Regions from separate parts of the Endozoicomonas sp. ALD040 genome, predicted to be linked through region 3. Evidence: predicted binding sites of a transcription regulator. Region 3 holds the regulator's gene; each other region holds the start of a gene.

Region 1 (7,531 bases), 1.4 Mb from region 3:
GGTGGTAATCATTCCGTTTTCGGTAATAAATGGATGATCCAGAGCCATCTCCAGTTGCAGAGGCAGTACCTCACTGAGGGTTTTGCTGGTATTGAAAACAACCGGAATATTTTGCTCTCTCAACCGGTCCAAAGCGGGTTTTGCCCCCGCCCAGCTGTAGCTATCATGATCCAGCAAGGTACCATCGAGGTCGGAAAATATGACCAGCTTCGTCATCGCCTTTTTGCTGTTGAACATCGACTCAAACTCTGTCCAGACGTTTTTGGTAGATGGTATTGGTGGCCTCGACAAAACCACTGACACTGCCACAGTCAAAGCGCTCACCTTCAAACTTGCAGGCAATAACACAGCCCTGTCTGGCCTGAGTCAGAATGGCGTCAGTCAGCTGCACTTCTCCGTTTATTCCGGGTTCAGTGTTCTCAATAATGTCGAAAATATCCGGTGTCAGGACATAACGTCCAATCACTGCCAGATTACTGGGTGCTTGCGAAGGGGCTGGTTTTTCCACCATATCGGTCACACGGATCAGGTTATCGCTCAGGGCTTCACCGGCAATCACACCGTATTTATCGACTTCGGATTCGGGCACTTCCTGAACAGCCAGAATGGTGCAACGAAACTGCTTGTAAAGATTGACCAACTGCGACATAACCAACGGACCACTGTCGTTAATACAGAGATCATCGGCCAGCACCACACCAAAAGGCTGATCGCCCATAAGAGTTCGTCCGCAGAGAATGGCATGCCCCAGCCCCTGCATCTGGTTCTGTCGAGTATAGGAAAAAGTACAGGCCGCCATCACTTCTCGAATGGTCGACAGTTTTTCTTCTTTGCCACTGCCAGCGATTTCCGCTTCCAGCTCATAGTTAATATCAAAATGATCCGGAATCGCCCGTTTGTTTCTGCCATTGACAAACCCCAGGTCAGTCAGACCTGCCAGCATGGCTTCTTCTACGCCATATTGAATCAGGGGTTTATCAACAATAGGCAGCATCTCCTTGGGCATGGACTTGGTGGCGGGTAAAAAGCGGGTTCCATACCCCGCAACAGGAAACAGACATTTTTTAATCATATTATTGCTCGTCTTATTGAGAAGTTTTGCATCTCATCAGGCTATAAGCAGAAGTCGTGCCAATTCAGAAAACCACCCGCCGGGGTCAACATCATTTACAATGATTGAAGGTTTTATAAATACGGGAGTGGCATGACTCCTGCTGCAAAGAAGAAAAAGTACTAAAAAACATTGCCAAAGGGGAAGATGTATCGTGCAAAGTTATCCTAAAGCCTTCCATGAGTTTCATCAGGCCATGACTCAGCTTCTGACCTTCCCTTATGGACAGGAAGCGGGCGAGATAGCCGCCAGAATTGTCCGTAGAGTTCAGTATCACCTTCATGAAAACCCTCCCAAAACAGTCACTGGCTGGTCAGAAAAAGATATCTTTCTGATTACCTATGGCGACACCCTCTATGACAAAAGTGAACAGCCACCTCTTCAGGTCTTGAAGGGATTTCTTGATGGCTATCTGAACGAGGTTATTAATACCCTTCACATTCTTCCCTACCTTCCCTACAGCTCGGATGATGGCTTTTCTGTGATTGATTACCTGTCGGTCAATGAGCAGCTGGGAAGCTGGCAGGATATCGAAGCCATCGCCAGTGACTATCAGCTTATGTCGGATCTGGTGATTAACCATGTCTCCCGGGAAAGTCTCTGGTTTGCCGACTTTGTCAGTGGTCATCAGCCCGGCCGGGATTACTTTATTGAAGAAGACCCGGAGACTGATCTCAGTGAAGTGACCCGCCCAAGAAACTCCCCCCTGCTGGTGCCTATTCATACAAGGCGAGGGCTGAAACACGTCTGGGCCACCTTCAGTGAAGATCAGATGGATCTGAACTTTAAAAACCCCGATGTGCTGATACAGATGGTAGATGTCCTGCTCTTTTATCTGGCCCGCGGCACCATGGTAGTCAGGTTGGATGCCGTTGCTTTTCTCTGGAAGAAACCGGGCACTCACTGCATAAACCTGCCCGAGACCCATGCCATCGTGAAACTGTTCCGACTGATTATGGAGAGAGCCTGTCCTGGCAGTACGCTGCTGACCGAAACCAATGTCCCCCACGAGGAGAACATCAGTTATTTCGGGGAACAGGATGAGGCACACATGGTTTATCAATTTGCCCTGCCGCCCCTGATATTGCATGCACTCAATCGGGGCACAGAAAAATACCTTGTGCAATGGGCCCGTAACCTGCCCGATTACCCCGAGAGTTGTACCGTTCTGAACTTTACTGCCTCTCATGATGGCATAGGCCTGCGTCCGCTGACGGGGGTGATCCCGGAAAATGAAGTTTCAGAGCTGATCGACAGCATGCACCGTTTTGGGGGGTTCGTCAGCATGCGCACCCTTTCGGACAACACTGAATCACCTTATGAGATCAATATTGCCCTGTTTGATGCCATGAAAGGGACGAGAAGGGGTGAGGACCAATGGCAAGTGCAGCGATTTCTCTGCTCCCAGCTCATCATGCTGGGGATGCGCGGAATACCTGCTTTTTACATACACAGCCTGTTTGCCACACACAATGATTTGGCAGGCGTCGAGAGTAGTGGCAGAACCCGCTCGATCAATCGCCGCAAGTGGTTACTGGAAGAATTATTGCCTGAGCTGGAAAACCCGGTTTCGATTCGGTCACTGGTTTTCCATTCGTTGTTGAATCACATCAAAGTTCGCAAACAGGAGCCCTGCTTTCATCCCAATGCCTCCCAAACCATTCTGGATATGGCGCCGGGGATTTTTGCATTCTTGCGAACATCTCCCTGTGGCCGCCGGAAACTGGTGGCTATACACAACCTGACATCGGCCCATCAAACGTTGAACCAGCCAGACTATGTCGGCTGGTCCGATTTACTGGGCAGTGGGACCATACAGGACCTGCAACTCAAGCCCTATCAGGTATTGTGGTTAGCAAAAACGCCGTAAACCCTCGCCCAATCGAGGGTGATATTTTTTGCCAGGCGCTCCGGGGCTAACAAAAGACAATAGTCGTTTAAATAAATCACCGAAGTCATCTATCTAACCTTCGAATGGCTCGTGATCACACTCTTGGGACACAAAAAACGATAAGTACTTCTATGCGTTTTTAACAGAATCTCTTTGCCAGAAAGCACGCTTATTTCCATGGTCTACACTCTCTCAACGGTAAACCAGGATGTAACAATAAAGTGAAACGCCCACTCTTTGCAGCACTGCTGTTGCTGTCTATCGCCTGCCAGGCGTCAATAAGACACTTTGTTGTCGAGCTTGAACAGGATGCAGGTTCTCCAGACAAAAGCTTTTCTATCAAACAGCATGACCCGCATACTTTGACGAACACTCCTTCAATCATTGCCAGCAACAACGGTCATTCAGACCAGGATTCCCCGGCAAATGATACACCCTTCGGACCCGGTATTTTCGGGCTAATAACGATCATTATTGAGTCGGTTTCGTGGCATTTGCTTTACGCCTCCCAGTGGCTGGTTGCTTACGAACTGATCCTGACCAGCCATGACACACAAAGCTCCAAAACTTATTCACGGCTACCTTTAGAATCGTTTATCACTGTCGGTTTGTTTTTAAGCAACTATTGGAACTCCGATTCACCGATGTTCAACCCGATTGGACAACAAGAGTCGAGCCAGGATTATCCGTTTATGATCAACACTATGACGCTCAGCTCCGGAGATAACCAACAACAAGGCCAACTATCGGAATCATCGACCCGGCAAGCCTCAGGAACAACCTCAGGGTTCAGAGGCACTATCACCAGCCGCCAGTATTCTGACTCTGACGGTGGAGACGAAGTCCCTGAACAACACCAACATACTTTGGGTTTAAATTGTTTCGCAGATAACTGTAATGGCGTTTGTAAATTCCGACAATCAGGTGCAAGACCGAAACAAAGCTCAACGCCCAATGAAGACTTCGATCGACAGAGCCCTCTCGTGCAACAACACACCTGTAAAGTGACAGTGTTCGGGGAGGGTGGTCGGCAGCGAGCATGCGGGCAAATCTGCCAGAGTAATACAGCCCTGAAGGATCACAAAAGAAGAAAACACAGGCAACACACCTGTTACGTAACAGTCGCCATTTGCAATGGTCGACGGTGGCCATGCGGACTTGGCTTCAGGACTGCTCGGGGCCTGATGTGGCATAAAAGAATACATCAAAGACGCAGGCCCGATAATCCGAACAACAATAATGGCGCCACAATAAAGCATGGAGGCTGATCGGGAATAGACTGCCCCTCACTCTTAAGACTGTCGCAAAAGTGCGGCGCTGATATGGGGTTAAAAACGCCACCGGAGGTTTGCCGGTGGTCTTATGTCTTTCCATCTGTGATGGCATCCCTGGTGGCGTCTGCTTATGTGACGAAGCAGCCCTTCTTCACTCTCGAAGATCCTCCCGCATAGTTGCTGCGTCATCCGATGTACGCGACCCTCGTCAAAATTCACGTATAGGATCACGTCACAAAATACTGACCCGGGAACCTGATGGCTTCTGTTGGGATCCGACCATCTAATATCCAATTCGTCGTCATGGTATCTACTGTCGTTGTGATCCTCCTGCTCTAGTACATGAAGAACTTCTCCGCATACTCGCTGCTCACCATCTCCCCCGACCACTATCACATCACAGAATAGTGGCGCAGTGTGGTATCGCATTTTGTGTTCTGACAGCCTCTCCCTATCTCTGCAGCGAATCCCGCAGGGCGCCCGCTCACCACTGCTCGTTTTCATCTGCACATCACAGACAAATCCCCTGGCGGGATCACGACCTCTCCTGATAGATTTACTGGCTGCTCTCGGCCTCGCCAAGATGCCAGTTGGTGATCGGAGTTTACAAATACCGTGACAGGAACCAAAGTGACAATTGTAATCGAAGGTATGCTGTTGTGGTTCAGGGTTTCTGTCATCGCCGTCAGAGCCAGAAAGCTGGGAGCCGCTGGCATAGCCTTTAATCTGGGCACTGGTTGACCCACCTGTGGCTTGCTGACCGGATGATGTTGATGGCGGGTTTTGTTGGTCATTTTTTTGTTGGCTATTCCCGGGAAGCATCATGGTGATGATTGCAGGCCGGTCATCCTGACTGGCTTCCAGTTGATCCATTGGGATAAGCAGTGATGGATCGGAGTTCCAATAGTTTTTCAAAAGCCAGCCAAGAGCAACAAACGCTCCTGCAGGTAGCCATGCAAGGGACTCAATACCTAACCCCGCATAGCCGTTTGTGTCGACCATGTCTGACGAGGTATACGACAGAGTATTGAAATCACGTTTTATAGAAAAGCTCTGGATCGGAGAACCTGCATCATCCTTTTGAAAATCGACAACAAAATGTCTTGTCGACGACTCAGCCTGATAGACGACAGATAACAGCACTGACAGTAAAAACAATGCCGCAAAGATTGAGTTGCCCATCATTCTATCCGTGTGCTCTGACTTGTAGAGAGTAAGGGTAGATTGAGAAAGTGATAGATCAAGAAAATAAGCGTTTTCTGAGCTTGATTGGTAGTTTTATCGAATGAGTTTAAAACCCCGTGCTTTGAGAGCGTGTCGCAAAACTCTATCCAGCGTGGGAACGAGTTGTAACTTCAGCGGTTCCGCTGGTGTCTTATCCCGGTCAGACTCCAGCGCATCAACTTCCTCGTCCGTCAGGCCGATGTCTCGCCCGGCATTGACCAGGGCATCACCCATCAACAGCCGATCCTCAGGTTGAAGAACCTCTTTGAGAATATTCCGAACCTCGGCAACCAGGCTCCGGTTATTTTGCTTAGCCCTGGCCTTCAGAGCACTGTAGAGCTCATCCGGGATATTTCCAAGCGTCATCATTGCCATAGTTTCACTCCTGCAGAGCACACTCTGTGTCAAGGTTAAGTGGATGGCAGGCCCAGTTTGTCGAAGAATGCTTTGTTCCTTTCCTTCGCCGACTGTACCAGCCGGTTATAAGAAATAACTTCGATAAAGGCACCGTAACTTTTACTGTATCCAAAATACCCCATGTGGTCATGGGTTGGCGTGAGGTCGAAGATTCGGCAACGCTGCACAACTGATGGCGTTAAATCACAGATGACGTAGCAAAAGCCTGGTATATCCCGTGAATTGGGTATCAGCCTGCCACTCGCCGTTTTCGCCTGGCCTTCACGAATACGATCCAAATAGCTCAAAGCCTGCTCGATAGGATCTTTATTTTCTCCCTCTCGGGCATCGTTTCGCATGGGCCGTTTGATCTCGACCACAGTAACGGATGCCAGCGGCAAGGCTTTTTTATCGGACACCAGAATAGGATTATCACAGACATTTAACGCACACAGGTCTGGCTCTTTTCCAGAAATGTCACCGGTAACAGGCATGGAACCCAAAGGCTTGTCTGAGGCCAGATAGTCATGAAACGCGAGTCGTTCATCAATCAGCCAGAGATTACAGGCATCAAACGGTGTCTGCGTGGAATCCTTACGCATTGGCATAATCAACTGATGGATTAAATCCTCACGAGCGTACTTGTCGTCATCCAACCGCTCAATATACTTTTCCAGCAAATCGATGATTGTCCGGCGGTGAGTGACGTAGTTGGCCAGGTCTGACTGTTTGAAGTCCTGTGCTTTTCTCAGGTAGTCACTCAGTCGGTTTTGATAATCTTCCAGATTGCTTTCTACCGCCGGATTCATAATTTCATGCCCTTCTTCCATCAGGCTTTTTTCGGCCTCGTAGTAGTGCCTGTGGAGAAGGGACTCAAGCTCCTTGTCCGATATTCTGGGGTCAACCACAAGTTCACGCTCATCCATATGGCTCATAATTGAACGGTACCGTGGCGCTTTCTGAGCAACAAAGGTATTCACCCGCTCCTTGCCTGCTTTCATGTTGTCGTGGAGGTAATCGGAAAGGTATTCTCTGGTTTTCTCTACGACCGCTTCCCGGATTTCGCTGAGGGAAATCTCCTGATCACTGATAAGATCCTCAATCGTTTCAGCGATATCAAATGCCGTTCTTTCAGAACGGACATGCTCATCAAGATAGTCTGAGGTGACATAGCAGGCGTAGGTAAACTCACCCGCATCATCGGATAGAGTGCCAAAGAGCCCGGGTACCTTTTTGCCAATAGACTCTTCTTTAACAACACGGTTAGCCGCACAGAGGAACATGGGGTGGTTTTTGTTCACTCCAGCCCGAAACTTAATGTGATTCAGTTCAAAAACATAGCCCTTCAGACTGACTTGTTCTGCCGTTGCAGCAGAGTGCATGCAGCGATCGTAAATGTCGCTGAGAGAAATGCTTTCGGTACCATCCTTTACAATAATGTTTGGCGTTGCCGGGCTTCTGACGAAATACCACAGGCAATGTTCCAGCAGAGCCTCGGCAATACTCAACGGGGTTTTACGGCAACTCGCGTAATACTCTTTGTCAAACCCGTCCAGTTTTAGCACCGTCCGTACTTTCTGGTCATGAACCGCCACCGGCGACTCTGTCTGAACACCCTGCCGGGATGAAAAAGAA
Region 2 (7,531 bases), 2.5 Mb from region 3:
AGGTGGCTTCTGTAAGATGTTGATTACCGGTGAGATGAGCGCAGACGCCCAGCAGGTTTTCTGCTCCCAACACTCTGGCATCAGGGCAAAGGGCTGCCGCTTGTGCATTCATTTGGGGAAGCAGCAGTGTGTGAGCCGATTGGCTGCAGGCTATGGATGCTGGCAGTGAGCCGGTGATCGGTCTCAGCGCGCCTGAGAGGGCCAGTTCACCAAGAAACTCGTAACCTTCCAGAGACTCAGGTTTGAGCTGGCCCGATGCCGCCAGAATACCCAGAGCGATAGGCAGATCAAAGCGACCGCCTTCTTTGGGAAGATCAGCGGGTGCCAGATTAACGGTAATACGGGAAACCGGAAACTCAAAGCCACTGTTGAGGATGGCACTTCTTACCCTGTCTTTGCTTTCACGAACAGCAGCTTCCGGAAGACCGACCATATTCAGGGCTGGCAGACCTGCCGACAAATGCACTTCAACCGATACCGCAGGCGCATCCAGCCCGGTTTTGGCGCGGGTTTGAACAACAGCTAGCCGCGACATAAACACTCCCTTCTTTTTGTGCTTGTTTTTGTTGTTTTGGCACACCGGAATGGAATGCCTTTGCAAAGCTGAAGGGTTGAGAATAGCAGTGATTCAGAGATTTGCTGGCAGAATTGCCCGGCCAGCAGGCTGGCCGGTGCAGAGGTCAGTTAATGATTTTCCAGGAACCGTCTTCCTGCAGGCAAGCCTGACCCCAGGCATCCTCAGTTTGACCACCTACTGTAATGGACTGTTGAAATTCACGGCAAACCAGACCGCTGGAGGCACTTTTGCCTTCTTTGGTAGTAACAACATAGCCGGAGGCATCGCCTTCATCCCAGATGATTTTTTCACCGACAGGCGCTGTAGTGGCTTTGATCTGTGCTTCTTCGTGAGCACGCTGCGCCGCTTCATTGATGTTGTCGAGAATTTTCAGCGTGATGGCCGTAAACGCCAGCCATTTGTAGGCATCGTTGTCATCGTGGTAATGGCCATAGCCGTAGTATGAGTTACCATAGTTTCTTACCACGACAATATTGTTTCTGATCACCCTTTTTCTAGGGGCTACAACGACCAGGTTGTTCTTAATGACCTTTGGGCCATCCCAGCCATTATGACGGTGGTCTTGACGATCATCTCTTCTGTCTTCTCTGTTATCCTGGCGGTCGTCTCGACGCTCTTCACGATTATCCTGACGGTCGTCATGACGTTCTTCGCGATTGTCCTGACGGTCGTCTCGACGCTCTTCACGATTATCCTGACGGTCGTCACGGCGCTCTTCACGTATTTCATCCCGATCATTATTGCCCGGGCTTGCATGGACCATTGTTGAGACCGGTGAAAAAGTGGTGAGTAAAACTAAAAACGTAAACAGTCGTTTTATCATATGGGTTCTCTCCAGAGAGGTCTGAAGCTCAATGGCTCCAGACCCGGAAGCTTAGTCGTTCAGCTGCCACTTCTCGGTTGTCTGTTATCAGGCAGACTTACCCATCAGCAGAACACTGGCCTGAACGCGTCCGGTTCCTTCGGTGTCGTAATAGAATCTTACTTTTTCAATGGCCCTTGCTTTGCCGGGCAGGTCAATGACGCGGGAGCTACCGCCTTTTCTGACTTTGCTGCGGATGGCTACTTCACGGCTCTGACCGTTCTCGTAGTGAACAATCACTTTGTCGAAATCCACGTCTGCACCTTTGACCTTGAACTGCAGACGCTTGAAAGCACCGTCTCTCAGACCAACACGGATGGTGTCTACTTCTGCACGACGACTGACTTTCTTTTCGCCCAGAAGCTCCCAGCCAGCCGCAGATGCAGTCTGTGCAAAGCCAGACATCACCATGGTCATCAGCAGAGTAAACATTGAAAGTGCGCGTTTCATAGTGATTGTTCTCCTGAAATTTTCACTATTTGTCCTTGAGGCCATCCTGTCTTTGTAGGGATATGGCCATTGCTACCAAATGGAGTTGAGGCAGTCATCTTAATTTGTAGAGCAATGCTATAGCGAAGAAAGTAGTATCTCTATAGGGATAACTACCGAGGGGGATAATTTTGATTTCAAGTTAACTTATTGATTTGAATTATTTTTTTATACAATGAAAAGTGTCAGTGAAGAGTAAAATCTGGCAGTGCGTGGGGCAGCCGTTCTCAGGGCAAGAACGGCCAATGACATCAGCAGCAACCGTCGGACGATCCAGCTTTTTCCAATTCGGCCACTTTCTTTTCGAGGGCTTCCAGTCTTTCACGGGTATGCTTCAGAACCGCGACCTGGGCATCAAACTCGTCACGGGTGACCAGTTCAAATTTGGCCAGAGCACTGCTCACCATTGCCTTGATGTTGTGCTCAATATCTTCCCGGGTCTGGCTTTTCTGCCCACCCAGAACCTGTCCTGCTTTGCCGGCAATACTACCGATAAGGGAGGCTTTATCGATCATCGATTATTCCTGCAATTGCTGTGATTTAAAACCGGCAGTGATGATACCACAAGCAGCTATTTCGCCGTGTCTGCTTTTATGTGCTAAATTGTTGGTTAATTCATGAACATTGACTTGGTGAACTCATGGATTTGGCTTATGCCAAAGACTCAAATCAAACTTGTATCTGCCCTCGGCTGGTTCTCTCTGTTCGTAAGCCTTATCCTCTCAAACAGTGTCAGCGCAGCGGGTAACAGAGACGACGCCTACGCCACGCCAACCGAAGATTTCTCGGTGCACGCAATCAAACATGGTTATAGCCTGACCGATGCACGACGGTTGCATAATGAGTGGAGCTTGAGCAAGTTTCTAAATATTACCGAATCGGGTGCTTACTCTTATTTGCACTTGGGTGAGTTTCTTCCGCAAGCCATGATTTACCATGATGGAGGGGTGGTCAGGCTTAATGAAAATGCCAGGAAATCAATTGCTGAAATCGCACTCAAAAAAGACGGCGAATCCACTACATTCGAGCAAGTGATCCTGGATAAGCATTCACCGGTTCAGGGCGTTCTGGTTGTCAAAAACGGCGAAATTGTCTACCAGCAATACCCCGGCATTAGAGAGAACGACCGCCATGTGTGGATGTCGAATTTAAAACTGATCGTCGGCACGCTCATCGCTTTGCTGGAAGAGGAAGGGCGTATTGATCTACAGAAAACCGTGGCAGACTATCTACCCAAAGCAAAAAGTACAGCTTGGGGGAAAGTGAAACTATTTGATGTGTTGAATATGCAGTCGGGCCTCAATTTAGAGGAAAGTCCCGCAACACGTAGCGGTGATACCCCTTACAACGCCTTTGTGAGAGCAGAGGTTGGTTTGCCCGCTGATGACGGAAAAGTTTACACCCACGACGATGCCTTATTCGCGATTCCTTATCTGAAAAAGCCGGGCACGGCTTTTGAGTATTCATCCGCTAATACACAGATGTTGGGTTTGGTAATTGAGGAAATCACACAAAAAAGATTGGCAGAGGTTGTTGCTGAGCGGATTTGGTCCAAAGCGAGCATGGCGGGCGATGCAACAGTTGGTTTAAGTCCGCAGGGTAATGCCATTATTCATGGCCTGGTCAGCTCTCGTTTAGATGATATGGCACGTTTTGGCATGTTGTTTACCCCGAGTTAGAAGAAGCTTTGCGATAGACGCATTGTTTCAGAAAAAATGCTGAAACGTATGCAAACATCAGGAGAACGCGATAACTATTTGAAAGGCGCACTTGGGCCCAGGCTGGCAGAAGAGTTCAGAGATGCACCACTATTTAATAGTTATCAGTGGGATGCTGTATTCGCTGATAGTGACCTCTATAAGAGTGGTATGAATGGCCAGGGCTTATATGTGTCACCTTCCAGAGATAATGTAGTAGTCTGGTTTGCTACCGACTTTACGGAAATTCCGATGGAAGCTTTCAGCCGAAGAGTCAGCCTGTACCTGGATTAGAGTAATTTAAAAGTCTACTGTCGTTATGTTTAAGTTTCTGTCATCGTGTTTAAGCCTGATTCTCTGCCTGTCAGGTTATTGTGACGACAATGAGCTGGCAAAAAAATTAACCAACCCTGTCGCTGATTTGATCAGTGTGCCCGTGCAAGCCAATTATGATACGGGCTTTGGTCCTCAAGACGGGCACAGAGTAACTGTTAATATACAGCCTGTTATACCCATCGAGATGAATGATAATTGGAATATCGTGTCCAGAACCATTCTACCTTTGATCGAACAAAATGATGTGGCAGGTAACAGCGGTTCGCAATCGGGTACTTCTCTCCTGCACCCAAAAAGGCTGGACATATACGCTACAATCCGAAAGCACTTACGATTGGGAGAATAGTCAATGGAATATTCCAGTAAATGCTGTGCTGTCAAAAGTAGTTCGCATAGGCCAGCTACCGGTGAGCTTTGCAGCTGGTGTGCGTTACTGGGCTGATGCGCCAGAACAGGGCGCTGAAGGTTGGGGGTTCCGCTTTGCGGTTACGGCGATGTTCCCCAAGTAGCTAGCCAGGCTTTGTATGAGAGACAGAGGCTGATCCATTGCATCAGAAGAGTGCGCGATTTAAGTGCGAGAATTGTTAGAGATGGGCTTTGTTGGTGCATGAAATTTAACAAGTGAACGGAAATGGGCCTTTTTTACTCTAAAGACCCGTTTATCAGGTTATTTTCAAAATTTGGCACATTGTCTGCATGTAAGCCACCAAACTCAGTTGGAATCTAGATCAGCTGAATATTCAGGGCTGGGAGCGCGGATCACAATAACAATGTCCGGATTTTCCCTGTTGGCCAACAGGATTCACTCAGGAGAGCTTTTATGAAGTTGGTATCAGCCATCATTAAGCCATTCAAACTGGACGACGTGCGAGAGGCTTTGTCCGAGATTGGTGTTCAGGGTATCACTGTCACCGAAGTTAAGGGGTTCGGTCGACAGAAAGGACATACTGAGCTTTATCGTGGAGCTGAATATGTGGTTGATTTTCTGCCCAAGGTTAAGCTGGAGGTCGGCATTGCAGATGACTTGCTGGATCAGGTGATCGAAGCCATTTCTTCAGCTGCCAACACAGGAAAGATTGGTGACGGGAAGATCTTCGTTACTAATCTGGAGCAGGCGATTCGGATCAGAACTAACGAAACTGGCGAAGACGCTGTTTGATGTGCAGAGCAGCAAGAGACCATAGTCAGGAAATTGATGGTTCTCAGGGTGCATGCACAACAATAAAAAAACTTCGTCGTTTGTTGCAGATACACTAAAAGCACCAGACGACATTCGCAAGAATAAAAATAGCTAATGTGGAAACAGTTTCCGAGTTGAGGAGACTGTTTTCAGGGCACAAATGCCGTAGCAAAAGACTACTTATCTGCTGAACTTTTTTGGGAGGAGCCCTGTGGAAAATCTGGCTCAAGTGTCGTACGCACTCGATACTTTCTACTTTCTGATGTCCGGTGCGCTGGTAATGTGGATGGCAGCCGGTTTTGCCATGCTCGAAGCCGGTCTGGTCCGTTCTAAAAACACCGTTGAAATTCTAACAAAGAATATCGCCCTGTTTGCGATTGCCTCTACCATGTACCTGCTCTGTGGTTACGCCATTATGTACCCTGGAACCAATGAAGGCGGTATCCTGCCGGTCCTTGGCTCTTTGATTGGTACTGAAAACACGGTTGCAGCGGTAACTGCGGGTGGTGATGATGCGCCATACTACTCTGTACGTTCAGACTTCTTCTTCCAGGTGGTCTTTGTAGCGACTGCAATGTCGATCGTTTCCGGTGCGGTTGCAGAGCGCATGAAACTCTGGTCTTTCCTGCTGTTTGCGGTCTTCATGACTGGCTTCATCTATCCCGTTCAGGGCTTCTGGAAATGGGGCGGTGGATTCCTGAACGAAGCTAACTTCCAGGACTTCGCAGGTTCCGGTGTTGTGCACATGGCTGGTGCTGCTGCCGCTCTGGCAGGTGTGCTGCTTCTGGGTGCACGCAAAGGCAAGTACGGTAAAGACGGTGCTGTTAATGCGATCCCCGGTGCCAACCTGCCACTCGCTACTCTGGGTACCTTTATTCTGTGGCTGGGATGGTTCGGTTTCAATGGTGGTTCTCAGCTGAAACTGTCTGATGTTGAAAGTGCGAACGCTGTCGCCCAGATCTTTGTCAACACTAACGCTGGTGCTGCTGGTGGTGTCATTGCTGCTCTGATCATAGCCCGTGTCCTGTTCGGTAAGGCTGATCTGACTATGGCTCTGAACGGTGCTCTGGCCGGTCTGGTATCCATTACCGCTGAGCCGCTGACACCAACCGCAGTATCTGCGACTCTGATCGGTGGCGTTGGTGGTTCTCTGGTTGTTCTGGCCATCCTGGCACTGGATAAACTGCGCATCGACGATCCAGTGGGTGCCATTTCAGTACACGGTGTTGTAGGTATCTGGGGTCTGCTGGCAGTACCGCTGACCAACGACGGTGCAACTTTCGGCGCCCAGCTGTTGGGTATCGGTTCAATCTTCGCCTGGGTATTCCTCTCTTCCCTGATCGTCTGGGCTGCTATCAAGCAGATACTTGGTCTGCGTATTACTGAAGAAGAAGAGTATGAAGGTGCTGACCTGACCGAATGTGGTATGGAAGCTTATCCCGAGTTTATGGGTAAACAGTGATAAGATGCAGGTGATTAAAAAAAGCTGTCGCCGTGTGTGTTGATACTTCCATAACGTGACATAAAACGTTTAGGAATGACATAAAACGACGACTTTGACAAAACAGACCCCGGCAACAATACTTCTGGTGTTGTATGACCGGGGTCTTTTTTATGTATCGTAGAAAACTCGGAAAATCCAAGGTTAACAATATTCATCGTTTCGTTAGCCTCAAGAACCCTTCAACGATCCTCACTGAATCAGCGCTCGAATTTGATAGTTGTTACCCTCTTGAATACAGCTCAAAGGTACTCTCCTATGAGTCCCAGCCTGAGGGTTATGAGTATGTTTTTGAAGGTCGCATTTGCAGATATACCCCTGATTTTCTGTCTCGAATGATAGGAGGTGAAAGACCATATATAGAGGTTAAACCAGAGAGAGTTGCCAGGCGGAAAGATTTTCTGGAGCGTTTTCATTGCATGAAGGCTGCTGCAGAACGTTCAGGCACTCAGCTCTTGTTGTGGACTGAAGAGTATATCCGGAGACAGCCTTACCTAAATAATCTGAAAATACTGCACAGGTATAGGACTGGTGGTGTTCTAGCATCAGAACAAAGAAAAATAATTGAAATAGTGAGATCAAACGAAGAACAGCAACTAAGTCTTCAGGATCATGCTGTTCTGTCTGATATGGAGCTACCTTATTTTCTTCCGCTGGCATATGACCTTCTTGCCAGAAACGAGTTGACCACTGACTTAGATACTTCTCCCTTGACCAAAGACTCTGTAGTGAGAATATGCCATGACCATCGTCCAGCGTTTCACTGAAGGAACTGTGTTTAAGTTTTTTCCAGAGGAGGAAACGCAAGTTGAAAAACTTTTTCGAGTGGAGAATCGCAATGAAAAGGAGCTTGCTCTAAGAGATCTTTTGCAAAGTGGTGAGGTTCTCA
Region 3 (7,531 bases):
GAAACAGATGGGAACGGGCTTGCTGGTGACCGAGTTGATGGGGCAGGGTGTGAATATTGTCACAGGTGATTACTCAAGAGGTGCGGGCGGCTATTGGGTTGAAAATGGCGAAATACAGCATCCTGTCTCTGAAGTGACTATCGCTGGAAACCTGAAAGATATGTTTATGAATATGGTGGCTGCAGGGAGTGATTATGATCGCAGAGGGAGTATTCAGACCGGTTCGATTCTGATCAGTGAGATGACTCTGGCGGGTGAGTGATAAGGGTTCAGCCTGTTATCTATTTGGCTGAGTATAAAAGCAGGTTAAATGAATGATAATCACATTTTTAAAGGTTTGAGATATATCCGGAACGAAAGAGGTCAACCTCATCTGGAAGCACAATATGAACATCATCGTCCAAATGCAGGGTGGCAATCAGAAGAGCACTTTTCTGATGGAACGTTGAGATTGTTGGGTATTCTTTGGAGTTTGATGGAAGGTATGGGGGTTCTGCTATTGGAAGAGCCAGAATTATCACTCCATAGTGCAGCAAACTCCCCTGATGATTGATCGAATTCAAAGAAAGACAAAAACAAGGAGAAGGCAAGTCATCATAAGTACCCACAGTGAAGCAATACTGAATAATGAGGGTATTGATCCAAATAGTGTGATCATTTTGGAGCCCGGCAGAGAGGGTAGCCAGATCCGAACAGTCAGCAAAGCTGAAAATAAAGCACTGGAAGCGGGTTTGATAGTGAGTCAAGTGATACTGCCAAAAAACCGACCTGCAAATGTCCAGCAGCCAGGGTTTTGGGGATGACACCGCTGTATGTCACTACTGAGGATCAGTTAAAGCTGTTTCAATGATAAAGAGTTAGCAGACAGACTGCAGTGTCAGCCATAAAACAAGGCCGCCAGTCCCAGAAAGGATAGGAATCCAACAACATCGGACACTGTCGTTAGTATTATGGTGCCAGCTAATGCGGGATCTATGTTCATGGATTTGAGAACAACGGGCAGGCTGGCACCGACAATAACGGCAGTGCTGAGATTGATGATCATAGCACAGGCGATCACCAGAGAAATGACCGGGTCATGAAACCATAAGTAGGCAATCAGGGAAACCAGAGCAGCCCAGAGTATGCCATTGAGAAACCCTGCCATTAATTCACGACTGAGCAGCCATCGAAGGTTGGTCCGACTGATCTGGCCCAGTGCCATGCCCCGAATCACCAGGGTCAGAGCCTGTCCGCCAGCATTGCCGCCCATTCCTGCAACAATGGGCATTAGGACAGCCAGGGCAACGACCTTGTCGATGGTAGCCTGAAACATACCTATGACAGAAGCGGCAATAAAGGCTGTTATCAGGTTGATACCCAGCCAGACTGCACGCCGACGGGCTGTCTTCAGTGCGGGAGCAAAGGTGTCTTCATCGTCATCCAGGCCTGCCATGCTCATCATGGAGTGTTCGGCTTCTTCCCGGATAACATCTACCACGTCGTCAATCGTAATGCGGCCTAGAAGCTGACCATGCTCCGAAACTACTGGTGCTGATACCAGATCCTGCCGTTCAAACAATTGCGCAACCTGGCTGTCTTCCATATCGGCAGCGATAGGTTTCAGATCGGTCTGCATTACTTCAAAAACTGTGGCTGAAGGGGATGTGGTCAGGAGAACGGATAAAGGCAATGCCCCAATGTATTCGTCTCTGCGGTTGACGACAAACAGACTGTCTGTCATCTCCGGAATATCCTTGTGACGCCTGAGGTAACGAAGCACAACATCAAGCGTACTGCTGGGTCGGATGGTGATGACATCAGTATTCATCAGTCCACCGGCTGTGTCTTCCGGATAAGAGAGAACGGCTTCTACCCGTTGCCGGTCCTGGCTGTCCATAGAATCCAGCACTTTTCGGGTGATGGCGTCGGGTAGCTGCTGTAGCAAGTCAGCTATGTCATCAACGTCCTGACCTTCGGTAATGACTTTGAGTTCTGCCACATTCATCCTGTCCAGGAAAAACTGCCGGACTTCGTCGCTCAGCTCCTGCAATACGTCGCCTTCCATCTCTCGATCGATCAGGCGCCAGAGAAGGCTGCGAAGTTTGGGAGGGGAAGATTCAAGCAGGTGTGCCGCATCCGGAGCCGGAAGACCATTCAGCATACGCCTGAGTTCAGGAGAAACACCGTGCTCAAGGGCTTCGTTGAGCTCCTGAAATGCCTTGTCTCCGATACTCAGTTGTAGCTGTTGAACCATAGATGCGTATCCGGTTTTTTTGGTAGAAGTGTCTGAGTATCGAACTTCTGTTCTTTTAACCATCAAGTCTGATAGTCAGACTCAGTCATTTCACATGTCATTCTTTGTTAGCTTTGCCGGGCTTTCAATCTCTGGCAAAGCTTTTCGAGAGACCAGTATAAACAGGGATTTAATGATGAAAAGGGTGACTACTCACCCTCTTCAAAAAAATCATTGATCAGATTGCACAGAGCCGAACAGGCCTCTTCTTCATCATGGCCTTCAAATGTCAAATCAAGGACAGAGCCTTTTCCAGCAGCCAGCATCATGACGGCCATGATACTTTTCCCATCCACTTCACGGCCGTTAAAGCTCACCTTCACCTGGCTGGCAAAAGCCGTCGTTGTAGAAACAAATTTGGATGCTGCCCGAGCATGTAAACCAAGTTTATTAATAATGGTGATCTGCTTCTGGATCATTATTTGGAAAGCTCCCGATGTCTGACCTGAACACAGTCAAAACGTTCTTTGAGCCACTCGCCCAGTTTTTCACTAATAAATACGGAACGGTGCTGCCCCCCGGTACATCCGATCGCAATCGTCATATAACTGCGCTGTCCGGATTCGAACCTTGGTAACCATTTTTCCACGAATGTGCTGAGATCTTCAAACATCTCATTCACCATGGGTTCTGATGCCAGAAAATCTTTAACTGGCTGATCCTGACCAGTGAAGGATCTTAAGGCTTCAACCCAGAAAGGATTAGGCAGACAGCGAACATCAAAGACGTAGTCGGCATCAACTGGCATACCGTGCTTGAAGCCAAAGGACTGGATCATCAGGGTCATACTTTTGCTGGTGGAGCCGCAGAGTCGTTGTCTTATCTGTTCTCTGATTTCATGGACAGACAGTGGCGAAGTGTCCAGCCTAATATCAGCTTCTTCAGCCAGTGGGGCCAGCAGTTTCTTTTCCAGATTAATGGCTTCTGTCAGGGAAACCTTGTCATTGCTCAGAGGATGGCGACGGCGTGTCGAACTATAGCGCTTCATCAGGGTGTTGCTGTCTGCGTCGAGAAAGATTACTTGACACTCAACCCCCTGTTTTTTCAACTTTTCCAACAATGTCGGGAAGCGTTCCAGAGAGCCGGGCACATTACGAACATCGAGGCTGACAGCCATACGGTGCGGTTCGACCAGGTTGCTTTTAAGATTGGTTGGCAGATCATTCAGCATGCTGGCAGGAAGGTTGTCTACACAGTAAAAACCCTCATCTTCAAGGGCGTGAAGGGCGGAGCTTTTGCCGGAGCCTGAACGTCCACTGATGATGACCAGCTTCATGGTGTGTCCTTCCCGATTGTTTGACTGTGTAAACAGGTCTCTCACCTGGTTCCGAGTGAGGCAAGTCTATCAAAACCTAATGAGATTAGAACCAGTCGCTTTCTTTTATTTCTAGCATAGTCCGGATATTTCTATTCCATGCAGTTTTGAAGGATAAATAGGCTTTGTAGTGACAAAAGTGAAGAAGAAAGGATTTCTGAGCAAGAAACATTTTGCCTGCTTCTGTTATCAGATCAGCAAGCAAAATATTTTTTATCTACAGTCGTTAAATGGGGGAACAGATGATGCTGTAAAGTGCCTCGGAATTTTCTGCCGCTCGCATCTGACTTAACAATACTTCTGATTGAAAGCGCTCAGCGACAGCCTGCAATATATTGAGATGTTCCTGAGTATTTTCTTCCGGAACAATAAGTGCGAACACCAGATCGACCGGCTGCTTGTCCACAGAGTCAAAATCTATGGGTTCAGACAGTTTGATCAGAAGTCCGGTAGGATGCTGACAAGCACTGGAGCGACAGTGAGGCAGGGCTATGCCTTTGCCCAAACCGGTGGTACCGAGTCGCTCTCTGTTAATCAGCTTGTTAAACAGATCCTTGGTTTTGATAGCGGGAACATGCTCATTGATGATTTCCGCAACAATTTCCAGGATTTTCTTTTTGCTGGCCCCCTGCACATCGCAGAGGGTGCGCCCGGGGGTTAGAATGTTTTCAATAATCATACAACGATCGATGCTTACAGGCGGCCGTTGGCACCCTGTAGCCGGTCAAGCGTTTTCTCTTTGTGTTTTACCAGTTGTCGATCCAGTTTGTCCGACATGTCATCAATGGCAGCGTACATATCTTCAGCCTCAGCGGTTGCATTAATATCCGCCCTACGAACATGTAGAGTCGCTTCCACTTTGTGCTTCAGTTTCTCAACACTCAGAGTGACCTGAACGTTTGTAATCTGATCAAAGTGGGCGGCAAGGCGGTCGAGTTTCTTGGTGACATAATCTTTCAGAGCCTCAGTCACCTCTACATGATGTCCACTGATGTTGACTTGCATGTAACGCTCTCCTGCTGATCCCGATTCTCGACATTGGACTGCCCCCGGGATTGTACGGGCAACCCTGATTGAAAGTCTATCACTGTCAATGACAGTTAGCGCTGTTCTGAGACAAAAAATCTATGGGGCGATTTGTGGTATAAGGGCTTGTTACCTCAATCGCTGAAGGCTCAGATAAGCTGCTTGCGTTCATTCGATGGCGGTATATTCATTGATTCACGATATTTGGCGATGGTTCTCCTGGCCACTTTGATCCCCTGGTCCCCCAGCAAGCCGGCGATTTTGTTATCACTCAGTGGTTTTTTAGGGTTTTCATCGGATACCAGTTTTTTAATCAAGGCTCTGATGGCTGTTGATGAGCACTCTCCACCAGTGGCTGTGCTGACATGGCTGGAGAAAAAGTATTTCAGCTCAAACACGCCTCTTGGAGTGTGCATGTATTTCTGTGTAGTGACCCTGGAAATAGTGGACTCGTGCATATCCACTGCCTGAGCAATGTCTGCCAACACCAGGGGCTTCATGGCCTGCTCACCCTGCTCCAGAAAATCTTTCTGAAATTCAACAATCTTGCCCGCTACTTTCAGTAAGGTTTCGTTACGACTTTGCAGGTTTTTCAGAAACCAGCGGGCTTCCTGCAGCTGATTCTTCATAAAGACATTGTCACGACTGTTGTTGGCACGTTGCACCATTGAGGCGTAATTGTTGTTGATGCGAAGTCTGGGCAGGGATTCTGAGTTCAGTTCAACCGCCCAGCGGTCCCTGACTTTGGTGACCGAAATATCGGGGGTGACGTATTCCGTGTCCGCCTGGCCGATTTCTGATCCGGGCCTCGGGTTGAGGCTTTGAACAAGGCTAAGGGCTTCCCTCAGTTGATGTTCTTTGAGACGGGTACGCCGCATGATTTGGGCATAGTCACGACTACCCAGAGCCTGTAGATGATTCTGGATCAGCAGACGTGCTTCTTTCAGGAAGTGGGTTTCTTGTGGCAGTTGATTGAGTTGAACTTCGAGACATTCTTTCAGGTTGGCGCTGGCACAACCCACCGGATCAAAGTGAAGAATCCGTCGTTGCATGACCTGAAGTTCTTCAAACGCCAGTTCCTCTACCTGTTCCTGTAGCGAGAGATAAATTTCTTCCAGGGAGTGAGTGAGGTACCCGTCATTATTGATGGCTTCGATCACAGCCAGGCCCATCAGCCTGTCTCTGTCAGTCATGGGAGTCAGGTTTAACTGCCATTCCAGATAGTCCTGGAGGGACTCATTGGCCCGGGAGCGGGCAAAAGGATCATGTTCTTCATCGGTTGCAGCGGGCAGGCTGGAATAGACATCATCCCATCCGGAGTCAACGGGCAGGTCATTGGGTATGCTGTCAGCCCACTGGGGCTCTTCTGGTTCCGGGGGCTGTTCTGCTTTTTCATTGAAGTCAACAGGCTGTTCCCCTTCATCACCAGATGCAGGTGGTTCTTCAACGGACTCTTCAGACTCCAGCATCGGATTGGATTCAAGAACTTCCTGGATTTCCTGCTGAAGGTCCAGAGTGGAAAGTTGCAGAAGCCTTATGGCCTGCTGCAGCTGAGGTGTCATGGTCAGCTGCTGGCCCATTTTTAGCTGTAAGGATGGCTTCATAGGCAACTGTATACCTTTACTTCGGTGTCTGCACTGAGGGTGCCAGATTTGATGCCATCAGCGCCTGACAGTTATATCTCAGTGTCTGCTCATTATTTTGATTGGGCTACTCTCCATGTCACTGGGATTATAATCACATCTGAAGCTTCGGGAAAGTGATTCATCAAGTCAGCCATGCAACATTCAGAACAAGAGTATGAAAATAAATCAGCTCAACATCTTTGCCCGCTTCTTTCGCGAGACCAGTCAAGAGATGATCAGAGACTGAACTGATGCCCGAGATAAACGTCACGAACCTTTTGATTAGCCAGGACAGTCTGACTATCACCCTCGGCAATAATAGTGCCTTCGCTGACAATGTAGGCCTTCTCGCAGATATCCAGTGTCTCCCGGACATTGTGGTCGGTAATCAGGACTCCGATGTCCCGGGCTTTCAGGTGCGTGATAATGGCCTTGATGTCACCAACAGAAATGGGGTCAACACCGGCAAAGGGTTCATCGAGCAGAATAAATTTTGGGTCAGTGCAAAGAGCTCGGGCAATTTCTACCCTGCGCTTTTCACCACCGGAAAGGCTCATACCCGGATTGTCCCTGATATGATTGATATTAAACTCTTCCAGCAATGACTCCATTTTTGCGATGCGATCTTTCCGGGAAAGGTCGGAACGGGTTTCCAATATCGAGAGCAGGTTATCGGTGACCGTCAATTTCCTGAAAATAGAAACTTCCTGTGGCAGATAACCTACGCCAGCTCTGGCCCGGCCATGCATAGGTTCGTGAGTTAAACTCTGGCCACTAAGGTCAACCTGTCCACCGTCTGCTTTTACGAGACCTACAATCATGTAGAAGCAGGTAGTTTTACCTGCCCCGTTGGGGCCAAGAAGTCCGACAATTTGACCACTGTCGACAGCCAGAGATACATCTTTGACGACCTGTCTGCCTTTGTAGCTTTTACTGAGATGTTCTGCCTTAAGCGTTGCCATCCGGAGTTTGTCTTCCTGTTTAAAAGTTAGCTGTCGTTTTTCTGGCAGCCCTTTCAAGCCTGTTCAGTCGTTGAGCAGTGAGTGTAATGGGATATGAGTATTACTGCTTGCTCTCAGGTTTGGGTTGGTAAATCATTTTGACCCGACCATCCGGGTTGCTTTTGTTCTCACTGCCCTTGGCATTCACGGTCTGCTTGGTCAGGTCATAATCAATGCGTTCACCTGTGAAGGTATCACCCTTCTGGGTCAACTGCGCCTGCTTGATCAGTTGGATCTTATCGCCAGCCACCTGATAATCGATAGTATGACCCCAGGCTTTCAGAATGCC
Region 4 (7,531 bases), 2.8 Mb from region 3:
CAGTAATTGACCAGAGCCGTATAAAGCCACCGCTTCAGGGCCGTACTCTTCTATTGTGGCTTTCAGTCGCTCAGCGACTTCATCCAGAGCAAAATCCCAGCTGACTCTCTGTTCACCTATAAAAGGCGTTAGCAGTCTATTTTCCAGAGAAACCGTTTCCCCAAGAGCGCTGCCTTTTGAACAAAGGCGCCCGAAATTAGCGGGGTGATCTTTGCGGCCTTCTATATCTACAAGATGCAAATCTTTATTGGTGACCGTCGCCTTGATACCACAGCCAACACCGCAATAGGCACACGTCGTATGGATGACTTGTTGCTGGTTATTGCAGATATCGATGCTGCCAGACATAGACATACTTCCTTTATTAGTAGTTTCCTAGGAATTCAGATAACGTTTGCCGAAAACAAGTCGGTCGCGAATATCTGAAATATCCCGTCCTGTTTCCATCAATTCCTGATACCAGAGACCATCGGAAGCATCTCCAAAGAGCAAAGCCCCCATCAACTTATTATCACGGATCACCAGTTTTCGGTAGATGCCAACCCCTGCAGCATCAATGATGATCTCTTCATCACTCTCTTGCGCAACAAACTGTCCACTGGAAAACAGATCAATACCGTCAACTTTCAGACTGGTAGGAATCGGAACCGGCTCAAACCGCTCTCCCGAGGTACCCAACAGGCGATGCACAGCCACTTGAGCGTGCCCATAAACCGGCGCCACAAGCCCAAACAGGTCACTATTCAACTGAACACACTCACCAATTGCCGTTACTGAAGGGTCAGAAGTTTGCATTCTGTCATTCACCAGAATACCTCTGTCACACTCCAGCCCGGTTTCCCTGATCAGTTCTATATTGGGCCGAACCCCTGCAGTGACGACCACCAGCGAAGCCTGCAACCACTCGCCATCTTTCAGCTGCACGCCAGTCACTTTACCATTTTTGCCCGTGTAGGAATCGAGCATGGCACTGCAACGAAACTCAATGCCCTTTTCTTCCAGTGCTCCTTGCAAAAGCTTACCGGCCTTTTCATCCAGTTGTCGGGCCATGGGAATGGACATGGTATCCACCACGGTGACTTTCATGCCCCGTCTGGCAAGACCACTGGCACATTCAAGCCCCAGAAGTCCGCCACCAATCACCACAGCCTTTGCCTCAGGACCGGATGAAGCGGTCAGCATCTGCTCAACATCATCGAGATTCCTGAAAGCCATAACGCCTTCCAGGTCGGCCCCAGGTACGGGAATACGATTGGGTAGAGATCCCGTCGCCAGGACCAGATGATCGTAATCAAAACATTGACCACCCTCTGTCTCGACTCGCTTCAACTCAAGATTGAGATCACTAACCCGATAGTCACAGCCCGATAACAGATTGATATCCTGATCCTGATACCAGGACTCAGGCTGCAGCTGAATCCCCTGGAGATCGACGCTGCCTGCCAACAGTTTGGATAACTGGATTCGGTTATAGCCCGGGCAGGGTTCTTCAGATAGGACGGTGACCTGATATTGATGACCGCTCTGCTCAACCAGCTTTTCCAGAAAACGGACTGAGCCCATGCCATTTCCCACCACCAGCAGCTTCCGCTGCAATGGCGGTTGACGACTAACGTCAGCCGCCTTGAATACCGCTGTCATATCAGGCTGCCTCAATGGAAACCGATACCAGTGAGACCTGAACCCTCTGGTCCACCACTTCTACGGGATAAGCATTCAGCGCCACGCTCTCATCTTCCAGACACTGACCCGTAGTCAAATCAAAGTGCTGCTTGTAAATGGGCGATGCCACTACCAGACGCCCTTCCAGATCACCTACCAGACCACGAGAGATAACATTGGCCTGACTGAATGGATCATAATTATCCAATGCATATACTTGGTCGTCTACTTTAAACAACGCAACCTGCACACCATCCACCAGAGCACAAACACCCAGGTTAGGAATAAGATCACTTTCACTGCAAACGGTTGTCCAACCTTTATTGGCTGTACTGGCTGTGAGCACTTGAGTCATGATTAAAGTCTCCTGTTTTTCAGCGCTATAGGCACTTCGTTTACAGCTGTTTAAGGGCAATTTTTTCGTCACGGGTAGCCGGACGAATCTGATCTCGCTCGTTCACAAACACCACATTAGTGTCGCTTTCATCACTGTTAATAAAGTGATTGAAACGTTTGAGTTTCTCAGGATCTGAGAGGGTGGTTTTCCATTCACATTGATAGGTACCCACCAGGTAGGTCATCTCATCTTCAAGCTCCTGACAGATACCCAGGCTGTCCTCAATAATCACTTCACGCAGGTAATCGAGACCACCCTCCAGATTTTCCATCCAGACAGAAGTACGCTGCAGACGATCTGCAGTGCGAATGTAGAACATCAGGAAACGATCGATGTATTTGACCAGCGTTTCATCATCCAGCTCGGTGGCAAACAGGTCGGCATGACGAGGCTTCATGCCACCATTACCGCAGAGGTAAAGGTTCCAGCCTTTTTCCGTGGCAATAACACCCACATCTTTACTCTGGGCTTCAGCACATTCACGGGTACATCCGGACACAGCCATTTTGATTTTGTGAGGAGAACGTACGCCCCTGTAACGATTTTCAACTGCAATCGCCATACTGACACTGTCCAGCACCCCATAACGACACCAGGTACTGCCGACGCAGGATTTCACGGTGCGCAGTGATTTACCGTAGGCATGACCGGTTTCAAAACCGGCATCGACAAGACGTTTCCAGATCTCTGGCAACTGTTCCACACGGGCACCAAAAAGATCGATACGCTGGCCACCGGTGATTTTTGTGTAGAGGTTAAAGTCCCGTCCTACTTCACCAATGGTGATCAGTTTATCGGGCGTAATTTCACCGCCCGGAACCCTTGGCACAATGGAATAAGTGCCGTCTTTCTGCATGTTTCCAAGAAAATAATCGTTGGTATCCTGCAGCTGAGCATGCTGATCTTTCAACACATATTCGTTCCAGCAGGAAGCCAGAACAGAGCCAATGGTAGGCTTACAGATATCGCAGCCACGCCCCTTGCCATGCTTTGCCAGAACTTCGTCGAAAGACTTTAATTCACCGACACGAACCAGGTGATAGAGTTCCTGCCTGGAGTGTGGAAAGTGCTCACAGATATCTTTTTTGACCTCAACACCCAACTCCGTCAGCTCATGATCCAGAACCTGTTTGACCAGAGCCGTACAGCCACCACAGCCGGTTCCGGCACTGGTTTCGGCTTTCAGTGACCCCATATCCATGCAGCCACCGGCTACCGCGTTGACCAGATCACCTTTACTGACGTCATAGCAGGAACAGATTTGAGCCGTTTCTGGCAGAGCAGCCACGCCCAAACCTGTCGCTGCAGAACCATCGGTCTGAGGCAGAATGAGTTCAGCAGGATTTTCCGGGGGACGCATGTCATTCAGCATCATCTGCAACAGGCTGCCGTACTCTTCAGCATCGCCTATCAATACAGCTCCCAGAACCTTTTTCTTATTTCTGGAAACCACCAGTTTTTTATAAACTTCTTTCTCTTCATCAATCAGCTGGTAGCTCAGGGAACCTTCGGTATTGCCATGGGCATCACCAATACTGGCAACATCAACACCCATCAGTTTCAGCTTGGTGCTCATATCGGCACCAGTAAACTGATTACCGTTCTTACCCGTCAACTGATCTACAACCACCTGCCCCATCTGGTAGCCCGGTGCCACCAGACCAAAGATACGGCCACTCCAGAGTGCACACTCACCAATGGCAAATATACGTTCATCAGATGTACGGCAGTCGTTATCTATAACGATACCGCCTCGCTCACCCAACTCCAGTCCGGAAGCTTTCGCCAGCTCATCTCTTGGGCGAATACCGGCTGAAAACAGTACGATATCGGTATTCAGTTGTTCGCCGTCAGCGAACTGCATCTGGTGAACAGCGCCTTCACCATCAACAATCTGTCGGGTATTTTTGGAGGTATGAATCGTGACCCCCAGACCCTCGATCTTGCGTCTGAGCATGGCACCACCGCTATCATCCACCTGAACAGCCATCAGACGGGGAGCAAATTCGACCACGTGGGTTTCCAGCCCAAGATCTTTCAGAGCTTTTGCTGCTTCAAGCCCCAACAGACCGCCACCCACAACGGCACCGATCTTACTGTTACGGGCAGCTTCTTTAATCGCTTCCAGATCTTCGATGGTACGATAGACAAAACAGTTTTCACGGTCATGCCCGGGTACGGGAGGAACAAATGGATAGGAGCCTGTAGCCAGTACCAGCTGATCGTACTTTTGAGTCATGCCACTGGCTGTCACTACTTCACAGGACTCACGATTTATTGATGTAATGGCTTCATTAAGAACAAGATTAATGCCTTCCTGCTCATAAAAGCCTTCAGAAACCATAGACAGGTCATCCGCTGAGCGACCTGTGAAAAATTCACTGAGATGAACCCGGTCATAGGCAGGACGGATCTCTTCTCCAAATACCACCACATCGAAGCGTTTCAGGCCGCCAGCATCTACCAGTTTCTCCAGAAAGCGGTGACCTACCATGCCGTTACCGACAACCACCAGGGTTTCTTTTCCGATCATCCCAGACATCCTCTTTAGTATCTAGCATTGGGCCGGAACAACTGCATCCTTTAGAGCCAGCCTCTTTTCTAATTCTTGTGCCTATGCAACTGCCGTGCCCACTTTCAAAACACGATAAAAACAGGAAATTCTTTCCTGAGACTTTAGCTACTCGCACAAAAATAATGCACGCAGAAATAATCAAACAGCTAAAGAGCACCATTTTGGTGAGCAGAATAAAAATACTCAGAAACTTCCCGCACTCAAATAAAGAACTTTCTTGCATAGAAGAGAAAATTCATTAAATACGCATAAAAATGCAAGTCAAATCGGTGCATTTATCATATTGGCCTGATGTTTGCTTTTGCTTGGGGAATTTCTTAAACAAGGAGGATGTATGAGCAACCCCGATTCATTTAACCTGTTTTCTTTTAGCGGGAAGACCAAGATTCTGCACCTTAGCTGGATTGCCTTCTTTATTAGCTTTGTGGTCTGGTTTAACCATGCGCCTCTGGCCCTGGCTATTTCCGAGTCTCTGGGCCTGACTCGTGAAGAACTGAAAACCCTGCTGATTCTGAACGTAGCCCTCACTATTCCGGCTCGAGTCATCATCGGTATGCTCACTGATGTTTACGGTCCCAGAAAAGTCTATTCCGGACTCCTGGCCATCTGCAGTATTCCTTGTTTTATGTATGCCATGGCAGATGACTTTACCCAGGCCGCCATAGCCCGCTTTATGCTGGGTACTATTGGTGCAGGCTTTGTGGTCGGCATTCGTCTGGTATCTGAGTGGTTCCCCGCTCGCCAATTGGGTACCGCAGAAGGTATTTACGGTGGCTGGGGCAACTTTGGCTCTGCTGCTGCTGCCATGTCTCTGCCCACCATTGCACTGCTCTTTGGTGGAGAAGATGGCTGGCGTTACGCCATTGGCCTGACCGGATTAATCTCCTTGCTGTTCAGTGTCGTCTTCTACATAAACGTCACAGATACCCCTAAAGGTGCTACCTACTTCCGCCCCAAGAACATTGGCGCCATGGAAGTCACCAGCAAAGGCGACTTTGCCTTGCTGCTGATCATGAAGATTCCCATGTATGCGGCATTGGCTCTGCTGACCTGGAAGCTTTCACCTAAGGGTGTTGCCATGCTGAGTGCCGGGATTTCAACGGCTATTTATGTCGGTCTGACTGCTATCTACCTGTTTGATGTCTGGAAAGTCTGGCAGGTCAACAAGCACATTTTCTCCGAGCCTGTGCCAGCTATTCACCAGTATCAGTTCAAGCAGGTGGCCGTTCTGAACGTTCTTTACTTCGCTACCTTCGGTTCTGAACTGGCCGTGGTGTCCATGCTACCTCTGTTTTTTGCAGATACCTTTGAACTGGATCCGGTCATGGCGGGTCTGGTCGCTTCCGCTTATGCCTTCATGAACCTGATGTCCCGTCCGGGCGGAGGATTACTCAGTGACAAGTTTGGCCGCAAGATCACTCTGCTGGTTCTCACTGCAGGCCTGGCCGGTGGTTACTACATGATGAGTATCATTGATTCCAGCTGGCCACTGGTTCTTGCTGTTGTTGCTGCCATGGCCTGCTCCTTCTTTGTGCAGGCCGGTGAAGGTGCGGTATTTGCGGCTGTACCCCTGATCAAGCGTCGACTCACAGGTCAAATTGCCGGTATGACAGGAGCCTATGGTAACGTGGGCGCTGTCTTCTACCTGACAGTATTGTCTCTGGTGGACTACTCCACCTTCTTCATGGTTATCGCAGGCACTGCAGTGTTGGGTTTCTTTACCCTCTTCCTGATGGAAGAACCCAAGGGTCAGATGGCCGAAGTGATGCCTGACGGCAGTGTCACCATGATTGATGTGACCTGATCATTCTGTTTCAGTGGTCCACAATGGGCCACTGAAACAAAACACAGCCACCGGATACTCTTCGGCCTGGCTCTCTATTTCACAACCAACACGGCAGCGATACCCGCCAGAACATAGAGCCCCCCTGTAGAACGCTCAAATAACAACATACTTTTTTTTGTACTCAGCATAGGTTTCACAGATTTTGACAGTAGCCCATAGAGAAGCTTGCAAACCAAATCCACTACACCCCAAGTCATTACAATGATCAATATTTGTTGCACAAGATCCTGATCTCTATTAATAAACTGAGGCAAGAAAGCCATAAAGAAAATAATATCTTTTGGATTACTGGCTCCCAATAGAAAAGCTTTTTTAAACAGATTACTGAAGCCGGGAAACTGCAAAGAACAATCATTGAGACGTTTACTGGTAGTGTCAGCCATCGACTTCCTGATGGTATTAACCCCCAGATAAACCAGATAAAGAACTCCCATCAGTTTCAGTATCAGAAACATGTTTTCCGAAGCCGTAAGAATGGCCCCAAGACCAGTGGCCGAAATAACCAGGTAAAGTGATGAAGCCAGCGTACCACCCAAAAATGCCGGATAGGATCTGATAACCCCATAGTTAATAGAATTGGACACCATGTACAGAGATAGAGGACCAGGAATGAGTATGACTACAAAGATTGAAACAACATACAGAAACCAAACTTCAATACTCATTATTCACTCCAAAAGCAGCGACTGTACCCTATAGCACTCCCTATAGCACTACCAGTTGCTATTTTTACCTCTCCTACAAAACACTTCCTTAAGATACATGGCCCGCACACATGCCTGCAAAAAACCGCTTTGATTCTGAATCCTCCTGACAGAGCAGGAGGCCATAGCGTCGATCCCTGGACGCTCCCGCCGCTTTGGTTTGAGTAGTTGTGCAATAAACGACATTGAATGCAAATAAAATATCAGGAAATTCAAACGCTGTCCCTCCCCCCCTACCCCTTTCATCAGTTCTTGATAGATCGAATCATTGAACAGAGGATATGAATCAAGCTATTGAGCTATACCGGAGAATTGTTTGCAGATTTCATGAGGAACCTGACGGAGTT

What was found. Region 3 encodes sigma-54, which starts transcription at its own class of promoters, with help from an activator protein. Its sites were predicted from a motif close to TGGCACNNNNNTTGCTNT; they were not measured.
Region 1: ACOJUN_RS06805 (sugar phosphorylase) is a predicted target of sigma-54. The motif match lies at 1,201-1,218, and genes of this name have one in related genera.
Region 2: glnK (P-II family nitrogen regulator) is a predicted target of sigma-54. The motif match lies at 4,643-4,660, and genes of this name have one in related genera.
Region 4: nirB (nitrite reductase large subunit NirB) is a predicted target of sigma-54. The motif match lies at 4,675-4,692, and genes of this name have one in related genera.

The regions. Positions count from the first base shown of each region.
Region 1 covers NZ_CP184829.1:2,041,706-2,049,236, forward strand. The annotation lists gene ACOJUN_RS06795 (HAD-IIB family hydrolase) at 1-216, opposite strand, end outside; gene galU (UTP--glucose-1-phosphate uridylyltransferase GalU) at 242-1,072, opposite strand; gene ACOJUN_RS06805 (sugar phosphorylase) at 1,266-2,981, shown strand; gene ACOJUN_RS06810 (hypothetical protein) at 3,224-4,270, shown strand; gene ACOJUN_RS06815 (hypothetical protein) at 4,331-5,461, opposite strand; gene ACOJUN_RS06820 (FitA-like ribbon-helix-helix domain-containing protein) at 5,555-5,875, opposite strand; gene ACOJUN_RS06825 (ATP-binding protein) at 5,911-7,531, opposite strand, start outside.
Region 2 covers NZ_CP184829.1:3,170,777-3,178,307, forward strand. The annotation lists gene ACOJUN_RS11440 (YifB family Mg chelatase-like AAA ATPase) at 1-535, opposite strand, end outside; gene ACOJUN_RS11445 (hypothetical protein) at 681-1,400, opposite strand; gene ACOJUN_RS11450 (hypothetical protein) at 1,488-1,889, opposite strand; gene ACOJUN_RS11455 (accessory factor UbiK family protein) at 2,180-2,443, opposite strand; gene ACOJUN_RS11460 (serine hydrolase domain-containing protein) at 2,582-3,607, shown strand; gene ACOJUN_RS11465 (hypothetical protein) at 3,656-3,919, shown strand; gene ACOJUN_RS11470 (hypothetical protein) at 3,945-4,307, shown strand; gene glnK (P-II family nitrogen regulator) at 4,782-5,120, shown strand; gene ACOJUN_RS11480 (ammonium transporter) at 5,353-6,603, shown strand; gene ACOJUN_RS11485 (TnsA endonuclease N-terminal domain-containing protein) at 6,756-7,409, shown strand; gene ACOJUN_RS11490 (transposase) at 7,384-7,531, shown strand, end outside.
Region 3 covers NZ_CP184829.1:663,765-671,295, reverse strand. The annotation lists gene pmbA (metalloprotease PmbA) at 1-262, shown strand, start outside; gene ACOJUN_RS02375 (AAA family ATPase) at 311-553, shown strand; gene ACOJUN_RS02370 (hypothetical protein) at 546-803, shown strand; gene mgtE (magnesium transporter) at 878-2,236, opposite strand; gene ACOJUN_RS02360 (HPr family phosphocarrier protein) at 2,425-2,694, opposite strand; gene rapZ (RNase adapter RapZ) at 2,694-3,551, opposite strand; gene ACOJUN_RS02350 (PTS sugar transporter subunit IIA) at 3,817-4,269, opposite strand; gene hpf (ribosome hibernation-promoting factor, HPF/YfiA family) at 4,284-4,595, opposite strand; gene ACOJUN_RS02340 (RNA polymerase factor sigma-54) at 4,766-6,220, opposite strand; gene lptB (LPS export ABC transporter ATP-binding protein) at 6,478-7,203, opposite strand; gene lptA (lipopolysaccharide transport periplasmic protein LptA) at 7,304-7,531, opposite strand, start outside.
Region 4 covers NZ_CP184829.1:4,906,588-4,914,118, reverse strand. The annotation lists gene ACOJUN_RS18015 (molybdopterin-dependent oxidoreductase) at 1-348, opposite strand, end outside; gene ACOJUN_RS18010 (NAD(P)/FAD-dependent oxidoreductase) at 376-1,641, opposite strand; gene nirD (nitrite reductase small subunit NirD) at 1,643-2,017, opposite strand; gene nirB (nitrite reductase large subunit NirB) at 2,058-4,592, opposite strand; gene ACOJUN_RS17995 (NarK family nitrate/nitrite MFS transporter) at 4,969-6,438, shown strand; gene ACOJUN_RS17990 (LysE family translocator) at 6,513-7,145, opposite strand; gene ACOJUN_RS17985 (hypothetical protein) at 7,512-7,531, shown strand, end outside.